DNA from 3 places in the Bradyrhizobium sp. Crot121 genome. Region 1 is predicted to be linked to each of the others. Evidence: predicted binding sites of a transcription regulator. Region 1 holds the regulator's gene; each other region holds the start of a gene.
The links. Region 1 encodes PhoB, which activates phosphate uptake and scavenging genes when phosphate is short. Its sites were predicted from a motif close to TGTCATNNANCTGTCAT; they were not measured.
Positions count from the first base shown of each region.

Region 2: a site for PhoB is predicted at 2,056-2,072, ahead of AC5ZGW_RS30850 (Orn/Lys/Arg family decarboxylase). Genes of this name have one in related genera too.
Region 3: a site for PhoB is predicted at 2,033-2,049, ahead of AC5ZGW_RS06145 (alkaline phosphatase). Genes of this name have one in related genera too.

Region 1 is NZ_JCAMOR010000006.1:53,179-56,458, forward strand. It holds gene AC5ZGW_RS08550 (aspartate aminotransferase family protein) at 1-236, opposite strand, end outside; gene AC5ZGW_RS08555 (GcrA family cell cycle regulator) at 735-1,250, shown strand; gene phoB (phosphate regulon transcriptional regulator PhoB) at 1,372-2,079, opposite strand; gene phoU (phosphate signaling complex protein PhoU) at 2,196-2,912, opposite strand; gene pstB (phosphate ABC transporter ATP-binding protein PstB) at 2,924-3,280, opposite strand, start outside.
Region 2 is NZ_JCAMOR010000047.1:47,476-50,755, forward strand. It holds gene AC5ZGW_RS30850 (Orn/Lys/Arg family decarboxylase) at 1-2,013, opposite strand, end outside; gene AC5ZGW_RS30855 (DJ-1/PfpI family protein) at 2,118-3,269, opposite strand.
Region 3 is NZ_JCAMOR010000004.1:26,054-29,333, forward strand. It holds gene AC5ZGW_RS06145 (alkaline phosphatase) at 188-1,945, opposite strand; gene argG (argininosuccinate synthase) at 2,138-3,280, opposite strand, start outside.

The sequences.
Region 1 (3,280 bases):
TCGCCGTCCGGGCTCTTGAACAGGTTCGACATGTGCCAGAGCTTCGTCGCCTGTTCCTGCAGCGCCTTCACCAGATGCGGATGGGCATGGCCGAGCGCGTTCACCGCGACGCCGGAGGTGAAGTCGAGATAACGCTCGCCTTTGGTCGAGATCAGCCAACAGCCTTCGCCGCGTTCGAAGCCGAGATCGGCCCTGGCAAAAACGGGAAGCAGATGCGACGTGGCGCGGTCGGTCATGGCGATCACTGAAGGGTTCAGACAAGCCTTTCAGACAAGCCCCGGCGGCGTGCAGCGATGCAGACACGCGGCTGGAGCTCATCCAGCGAAAACAAAACGTGCCGCCTTTGCAGGGCGGCACGTGAAGGCATTCTATGCGCGCGGCGGGTGCTGTCAATCGCCACGAAGCCGCCAGGCTGCGCTGCAAAGTGCCGGTAATCCGCAGTTTTCCGGTGTGGTGGAAAAGCCCGATTGCAATCCCTAAATGTCGGAACATGTGGACGCATAGGCGCGGACTCTTGCGCCAGAGTCACGCCATATTGTAGCGTCTAGCCTGTCGGGTACGACATCTCGTGCGGCAGTTTTGATCCCTTAGAGTCCTTTGTGTGCGGCGTACACGTTCGGGTGCGGTTTTCGTGCCCGGCGAGCCTTAAGGGATTCTGCCCGCAGGGATTTTTGAGATTAGGCATCGCAGCGCTGTCCCAGGATCGGCCGGCGCAACGCGAAGGGAAAGATGCGATGACGGTATTGACCTGGTCCGACGAACGCGTCGAGCAGTTGAAAAAGCTCTGGGAAGGTGGCCTCTCGGCCAGCCAGATCGCTGCGGAACTGGGCAACGTGACCCGCAATGCGGTGATCGGCAAGGTGCACCGGCTCGGCCTCTCGGGCCGCGCCAAGAGTCCTGCTGCAGCCGCGCCGCGGCAGCGCAAGGCGCGTCCCGCACAGCCGATGATGCGCGTGGCGCGTCCGGTCTCCCGCGGCAACACCGCGCTCGCCCACGCCTTCGAGGTGGAGGTGGAAGCGGACCCTATCGCCTACGACAATGTGGTGCCGATGAGCCAGCGGCTGTCGCTGCTCGAATTGAACGAGGCCACCTGCCACTGGCCGGTCGGCGATCCCTCGAGCCCGGAATTCTTCTTCTGCGGCGGCAAGGCGCTTCCCGGCCTGCCCTATTGCGCGCACCACTCCCGCATCGCCTACCAGCCGGCGGCTGACCGCCGCCGTCCGACGGTCAAGCCGTCACAAGGCAAGTAAGCCGACGACAGATCGTAGCCTGGGTGGAGCGCAGCGCAACCCGGGAACGCTGTATCGGCGGGTCCAAATTTCCCCGGGGTTACGCTTCGCTGCACCCGGGCTACGGATTGAGGTCGCCGGTTTACGACTGCTCGGCCTTCGCGAAGCGATCATCGAGCGCGTAGCCCGCGCCGCGGACGGTACGGATCGGGTCCTGCTCGCGGCCGGGATTGAGCAATTTGCGCAGGCGGCCGATGTGAACGTCGACGGTGCGCTCGTCGATATAGATGTCGCGGCCCCAAACGCTGTCGAGCAGCTGCTCGCGGCTGAACACGCGGCCGGGATGCTCCAGGAAGAACTCCAGCAGGCGATATTCGGTCGGGCCGAGATCGATCGGGCGGCCCGAGCGCGCGACGCGGCGCTTCTCGCGGTCGAGTTCGATGTCGCCATAGGTGAGCACGGTGGCGAGCCGCTCCGGGCTTGCCCGGCGCAACAGGCCCTTCACCCGCGCGAGCAGTTCAGGCACCGAGAACGGCTTGACGATGTAGTCGTCGGCACCGGTCGCCAGCCCCCTCACGCGCTCGCTTTCCTCGCCGCGCGCGGTCAGCATGATGATCGGGAGCTGCTTGGTCTCCGGCCGCGCCCGCAGACGGCGGCACAGCTCGATGCCGGAGAGTCCCGGCAGCATCCAGTCGAGCACGACAAGGTCGGGAATACGTTCCTTGAGCCTTGTGTCCGCATCGTCTCCACGGGCGACCGTTTCGACATCATAGCCTTCTGCATCGAGATTGTAGCGCAACAGCGTCGTCAGCGCTTCTTCGTCTTCGACCACCAGAATGCGTGCGCTCATCGGCTTGGCTTCTCCTATAGCGGGATGACTCTCTGCTTGAATCGTCATCCCACTCTTCCTTTGATGTTTGAGCAGGATCTTGGCTGAAAGCCGGCGTCGACTTTCCGGATGTTGCTCTAGTTGCCCGGAACGGTCGTGGCGAACGTCGTCATATCCCCCTTCGGCCGCTTGTCGGTGATCTGCTGACCCTCGATCATGTAGAAGACCGTTTCCGCGATGTTGGTGGCGTGGTCGCCGATCCGCTCGATATTCTTGGCGCAGAACATCAGGTGGATGCAGAACGAGATGTTGCGCGGATCTTCCATCATGTAGGTGAGGAGCTCGCGGAACAGCGAGGTGCAGATCGCGTCCACCTCCTCGTCGCTCTTCCAGACGTTCATCGCCGCCGGCAGATCGTGCGCGGCATAGGCGTCGAGCACGGACTTGACCTGCGACAGCACGAGGTCGGTCATGTGCTCCAGGCCGCGGATCAGCTTCAGCGGCTGGAAGTCGTTCTCCAGCGCGGCGACGCGCTTGCCCATGTTCTTGGCGAGGTCGCCGATCCGCTCGAGGTCGGTCGCCACCCGCATCGCGCCGACGATCTCGCGCAGGTCGACAGCCATCGGCTGGCGGCGGGCGATCGTCAGCACGGCGCGCTCCTCGATCACGCGCTGCAGGCTGTCGATCTCGATGTCGGAAGCGACGACACGCTTGCCGAGCGCGACGTCGCGGCGGATCAGCGCATCGACGGATTCGGTGATCATCCGTTCGACCAGCCCGCCCATCTCTGCGACCAGACGGGTCAGTTCCTGAAGATCGCTGTCGAATGCCTTGGCGGTATGTTCAGAAGCCATGATGTCCCTCCTCAACCAAACCGGCCGGTGATGTAGTCCTGGGTGCGTCGATCGCTCGGCGAGGTGAAGATCTTGCTGGTGTCGTCGAACTCGATCAGTTCGCCCAGATACATGAACGCGGTCTTGTCGGAGACGCGCGCCGCCTGCTGCATGTTATGCGTGACGATCGCGATCGTGTAGTCCTCCGACAATTCCTGGATCAGCTCCTCGACCTTGGCGGTCGAGATCGGATCGAGCGCCGAGCAGGGCTCGTCGAACAGGATAACTTCGGGCCGCACCGCAACCGTGCGGGCGATGCAGAGGCGCTGCTGCTGGCCGCCGGAGAGGCTCAGGCCGGAGGCGTTGAGCTTGTCCTTGACCTCGTTCCA
Region 2 (3,280 bases), on a different contig from region 1:
GCTCACATCGGCCGCGCGGAAGAAGCGGTGCATGTCGCCGCAGAGGTCGCGCAGGCGCACGCCGGCATAGCGGGCAGGCCGGCGGCGGAAGAATTCGGGGATCACGTCTTCGAGCAGCGCATTGTCGTCATGCAATTTCTTGAAGGCGACGAGCCCCGAGATCAGCGTCCCCGCCTTGCTCGCCTCGACGCCGGGGGTGAGCAGGAAGAGCAGGGAGTTGAGGTCGTTCTTCTCGGCCACGATCCGGTTCTCCCGCAGATATTGCGCCACCACCGGGGCGGGGATGCCGTGTTCGGCATACGCGCCCGTGGCATGGTCGAATCCCGGCGTGAGCAGCGTCAGCTTGTTCGGGTCGGTCATGGCAAAGCCCGCCGTCATCTCCGGGAAGCCATGCCAGCTATCGTCAGGCTTGAGCTGCCAGAACGCAGGGTTGGTCGCGAGCTGGTCGGTAGAGATGGTTTCCCAGGCGACATTGTGCGCCCCGCCTTCGCGCGCGACGTCCGGGATCATCACGCGATCCGGCACGAATGGTTCGAAGAACCAGCGCCGCTCGGGACGCGCCTCGTTCTCCTCGAACTCGCGGCGGGTGGCGCGGATTTTCTTGCGCAGCTCGATGCCGAGCCGGATCGTGTCGTCCCACAGCACCTCGCCGGAGCGGCCCTTCATCATCTGCGCGCCGACGTCGAGCGAGGCGAACAGCGGATAGAACGGCGAGGTCGAGGCGTGCTGCATGAAGCTCTCGTTGAAACGCCGGTGTTCGACCCGGCGCTTCTGGCCCTTGATGTGGCGGTCGCGGACATGGATCTGCGAAGCCTGCGAGAAGCTGGCGAGCTGCTTGTGGGTCGATTGCGTGGCGATGATGCCGGGCGCCTCGGGGCCGAGGTCGGCAAGTCCCATCGCGAAGCGGCCGGCATAGATCGGATGGAACTTCATGAAGCCGGCCCAGGCTTCGTCGAACAGGATGTAGTCGCAGAGATGACCGATGCGCCTCAGGATCATCTCCGCACTATGAATGGTGCCGTCATAGGTGCACTGCTCGACCACGGCGACGCGGAAGGGACGGGGCCGCTTCCAGGCCTCCTTGTCCTTGACCAGCGGATGGTTGCGGATGCGCTCGCGCAGCGACGTCTCGTCGAGCATGTCCCAGCGCATCGGCCCGATCAGCCCCCAGGCGTTGCGAACGGTCGGCACATAGACCGGGATGCCGCCGCCGAGCAGCAGCGCGCCATGGTGGGCGGCCTTGTGATTGTTGCGGTCGAACAGCACGAGGTCGCCGTCGGTGACCAGCGAGCCGAGTGCGACCTTGTTGGACGTGGAGGTGCCGTTGAGCACGAAATAGGTCTTCTCCGCGCCGAAGATCCTGGCGGCTTCCTTCTGCGCCCGCAGTGCCGGGCCCTCATGGGTCAGGAGGTCGCCGAGGTCGAGCACGGAATTGTCGAGGTCATCGCGGAACACGGCCTCGCCGAGATGTTCGACGAACACGCGCCCGATCGGGCTGCGGCTGTAGAACACGCCGCCATTGTGGCCGGGGCAGGTCCAGAGCTGGTTGCCCTCTTCGGCATAGTCGACCAGCGCGCCGAAGAACGGCGTCTTCAGCGTCTCGGCATATTGCTTGAGGCGGCTGATCAAATTCTTGGCAATGAACGGCGGCGTTTCCTCTGATAGGAACACATAGCCGTCGATGAAGTCGAGCACCTCGACCGGCAGGTCCTCGAACCGCTTGCGGCGGATCAGGAGGATGATCGGGAAGTCGAGGCCGCGCCGCCGCATCAAATTGATCAGCGATGCGGTCTTGCCCTCCAGCCCCTTCTTGCCCCAGTCCACCACCATGCAGCCGATCGCCGCGTCGGTCTGCACCGCGATCTCGGCATCCTCGAGCTTGCGGGCGCGCACGACCTCGAAGCCGGAGCGCTGGATCTCGTCGATGATCTGGTTGAAGCGGATGCCCTCGAGATCCTCCGGATCGAATACGGGCGCCGCGAACAGGAAGGTGAAGCGTCGGAAATAGTCCATCGGTGTCCTCGAAATGGTCCGAGCGAGAAGTCGGCACATTTCGTGACAGGCAGATGACGGTGGCGCCGGCGGGGGAAAATTGTTGGTGGCGAGCCGACGCCGCTTCAATCCGGTACGCGTTCCCTCGGATATTCGAGCTGCATGGCGACGAAATCGGCCGTGCGGCCGCCATAGCGTGCCTCGATCCGCAGCAAGGTCTGGTCCAGCGCCTGCGCCGGCGCCAGTGATCCGACCGGTTGCAGCAATCGCTCGGCGGGCCACTGGGCCGCGACCTGATCAGGCAGGATGCGCAGGCCGTTGCGGCTTGGCTGCGCCTCCGCCGTCGCGGCAAAGGTCACGGTGCGCGAACGATAGGTCCGCGACCATGCGTCCGCTGCGAGCGCGAGCGAGACTTCGTCGATGCCGGGCGCAAGCGCGATGCCGAGCTGCTCCTTGTTCCAGAACGCGAGCGTGTTCCCGATCGCCGTGAGCGCGAACGGTCGTGTGAACTGGAACGCGCCGCTGTCGTGGCGGGCATCCCAATGGGGCAGGCCGATGTCGCGGGCAACGGCTTCTGCCTTCTCGCGGCCGGCGATCGCTTCGACCAGCGTGAGCGACATCGGCATCGAAGCTGTGATCCCCGTTGTGGTCGCAACGCCCTGGTCGACCACGATCCTGCGGTCCCTGATGTAATGGATCGTCGGATGCTTCTCGCGCAGGTCTTTCAGGGAGTACCAATGCGTCGTCGCGCGCTTGCCGTCGAGCAGTCCAGTGCTGGCGACCACCATGGTGCCGACGCAGACACCGATGACGATCGCGCCCTTTTGCGCCTGTTGCCTGATCCATTGCACGACGACCGGATCGTCGTCACGTCTCATGGCGGGGACGATGACATAGTCGGCGCCATCAGGGTGCTCGGCATCGAATGCTGCGATGGTGGCATCCGGCTCGACCTTCAGCACCGGAAACAGCGTCACCGGTCCGGGTCTCGTCGCAAGCGTCACCACGTCGGCGACGTCGGCGCGCTTGAGGATGCCATAGGGCATCAGATAGTCGGTGGTTTCGGTCTGCTCATTGATGCCGACGATCGCGATCAGCGGCCGCTGCCGTTTCGGCGGCTTCAACGCCGCGATGGTCGCATCACCCTCCTGGCTTGCGATCGGCGGCGCGTTTCCAGACGCAGCTCGCGAGGGCAGCGTCAGAAGCCAGCCACCACCAATGGTCAAGAAAAGCGCGGCGGCGGCAACACCGCCCCACGCGAAAAGCCGCCAGTTCATTGCTTACGTCG
Region 3 (3,280 bases), on a different contig from region 1:
CGGCCAATGCCGGGTTTGGTTGGGCCGGCTGGTGCCTCATATTGTCGCGACTTCCAGATGGCTCCCGCGCGCAGAGGCGTGAACGCAGAACCTGTCGGGATGGGCAAAAGCGTAGCGTGCCCGCCTCCGAGCGGAGTGTTGATCGCGGGCACGCTTCGCTTCGCCCACGCTACAAGAGCTCGCGAGGCTACGGCGCCGGTGCGGCAAGTCCCAGCGCATCGGCGATGACACGGAAGACGTCCGTGTTGTCCATCGAACCATGAACGCGTTCGCTGCCTGGGCCGGTTGCTGTCAGGATGACGTCTTCTCCCGAATGCACGCTGGCGCCGATCATCGCCGGCAGATTGCCGGGGCGTAGCACGGCTCCCGGAACGTCCTTGTATTTGTCGTTGGCTTTGAAAGTCCCAGGCTCATCGCCCTTCGCCGTCGGATCATTCGGGTTATCGAGCTTGGGGCGGAAGGTTTCGTAATGGTCCGGCAGGCTGGCCGAGAAAATCGCGAGCCGCCGGCTGACATCCACCCGCGAGGGATAGCCTTCCGCATCGGCAGCCGGATAGTTGGGGAATCCCGCCTTGTCATAGACGCCGACGCGTTCGCGGAACGGGACGTTGGGCGTCTTAGTCATGTCGTCATTGATGGTGCCGACAAGACTGTTGGGATGATTGTGGTCCGCCACCACCAGGATCAAGGTGTCGTCGCCGCGGGCCTGCGCCCAGTCGCGCGCAAAACGAACGGCATTGTCGAGCATGATCGTGTCGTAGACCGCGCGCTCCATGTCCAGGAGATGAGCGTATTTGTCGATTAGTCCCGATTCCACCATCAGGAAGAAGCCGGCATCGTTCTTCGACAGCACTTTCAGCGCGGCCTGCACCTGCTCGGTCAGGTCGGGCTGTTCGGGAAACTTGCCGACGCTGCCGCCTTTGAGGAACTTGCGGTCCAGGACGCCGTCCATGTTGCCGGAGGCAAACAGTCCCAGCAGCTTGTTCGTGTCGGGTTTCGCAGCCGAGGCATCAAGCTCGGACTTTGTCGTCACCACCTGATAGCCGGCATCGCGAAAGCGGGCGATGTAATCGATGTCGTCCTTGCGCTTTCCCGCTGCTGCTTGCGGCAGGAAATTCGCGCTGCCTCCTCCCATCAGGACATCGGGCTTGGCGGCGAAGAGCTGCGCGACGATCTCATCATAGGCGGCGCGGCGGCGGGTATGCGCGACCATTGCCGCCGGTGTGGCATCCTCGACTTCGGTGTTGGTGACGATCCCGATGCCCAGACCAAGCCGCCGCTTCGCGACGCTGGTGATGGTTTCGACCTTGGGATCATCGAACGGGCTTGTGGAGCGATCAGCGTAGACACCCAACGCGTTGACGGCGGTCTTGTGGCCCGTGGCGTAGGCGCTGGCCGCATTCGCCGAATCGGTGATGATCGAATCGGAGCCGGCAGTCGCAACCAGCGCCATATGCGGCATGTCGTCGATGGCAAGCTTGCCGAGGCTTTTGCCTTCCGCAATTCCCTTGGAGAGCATACGCGCCGCAACCCGATGCGCCGGCGACAGTCCATCACCGATGAACAGGATCACGTTCTTGGCCTTGCGCGGACCGGTGTCGTAAACCGACCACACGACAGTGCGGCTGCGTGCGCCGTCAGAGACTTCCACCTTCACGCTTCCGGGCTTGGTCAATGCGACGTCGCGAACGATCAGGGCCGACTGCTCCTTGCCGTCTTCGTGCTCCACGAAGGTGCCGGGCTGGCCGAACGCTGCGGAATAATCCGCGCCGTTCACCGTGACTTTCACATTCGCCGGATCAACGCGATCGGGAAACTCGACCTTGAAGTCGAAATGGGCGCTGGCGAGGATGTCGGCGCGGTCGATCGGATAGATCGTCTGGGCTAGCGTCGGCGATCCGGACAACAGGACGAGGAGAGCGGCACCGGCAAATGGCTTGATCATGATTTGCGCCCCACAATTGTTCGCCCGCGCCGTCCGGCTGCAGTACGGAGGTCACGGGCGCGCAGGCGACGAGACTAGCCGCGCCGAATGACGCGTCCATTACACATCGAGCCTGGATACCGGCGATGGATCGTCGCAGTCCGTAGCCCGGATGGAGCGCAAGCGTAGTCCGGGCTACGGAGCTCACACGCTTCAGCTCTTGTCGCTATCGAGCCTCAAGATGTTCGAGCCCTCGCCGAGCGACAGCAAGCCTGTCTCCGCGTAGAGATCCAGCTTGGTGCGGGTATCGGCGATGTCGAGGTTGCGCATTGTGAGCTGGCCGATACGGTCCGCCGGCGTGAACGCCGCATCCTCCACCTTCTCCATGCTCAGCCGCTCCGGCTGATAGCTCAGGTTCGGGCTCTCGGTGTTCAAGATCGAATAGTCGTTGCCGCGGCGCAGCTCGAGCGTCACCTCACCGGTGATGGCGCGCGCCACCCAACGCTGGGCGGTTTCGCGCAGCATGAGAGCCTGAGAATCGAACCACCGCCCCTGGTAGAGCAGCCGGCCAAGGCGCAGGCCGTTGATCCGGTACTGCTCGATGGTGTCTTCGTTGTGGATGCCGGTGATCAGGCGCTCATAGGCGATGTGCAGCAGCGCCATGCCGGGAGCTTCATAGATGCCGCGGCTCTTTGCCTCGATGATCCGGTTCTCGATCTGGTCGCTCATGCCAAGACCATGCCTGCCGCCGATGGCGTTGGCCTCGAGGAACAGCGCCACCGGGTCCGGGAAAGTCTGGCCGTTCAGCGCGACGGGCTGGCCTTCCTCGAAGCGCACGGTGACCTGTTCGGCCCTGACGACACAGTCGTCGCGCCAGAACGGCACGCCCATGATCGGATTGACGATCTTGATACCGCTTTGCAGGCTCTCGAGATCCTTGGCCTCGTGGGTTGCACCGAGGAGATTGCTGTCGGTCGAATACGCCTTCTCGGCGCTCATCTTGTAGGCGAACCCTTGCGCGGTCATGAACGCCGACATTTCCGCGCGGCCGCCGAGCTCGTCGATGAATTGCTGGTCGAGCCAGGGCTTGTAGATCTTCAGGTTCGAATTGGTCAGCAGGCCGTAGCGATAGAACCGCTCGATATCGTTGCCCTTGAAGGTGGAGCCATCACCCCAGATGTTGACCCCGTCCTCCTTCATGGCCGAGACCAGCATGGTGCCAGTCACGGCGCGACCGAGCGGGGTGGTGTTGAAATAGGTGGCGCCGCCGGTCGAGATGTGGAAGGCACCGGATTGGATCGCGGCAATGCCTTCGTGGACCAATTGCATACGGCAATCCACGAGGCGGGCTTTCTC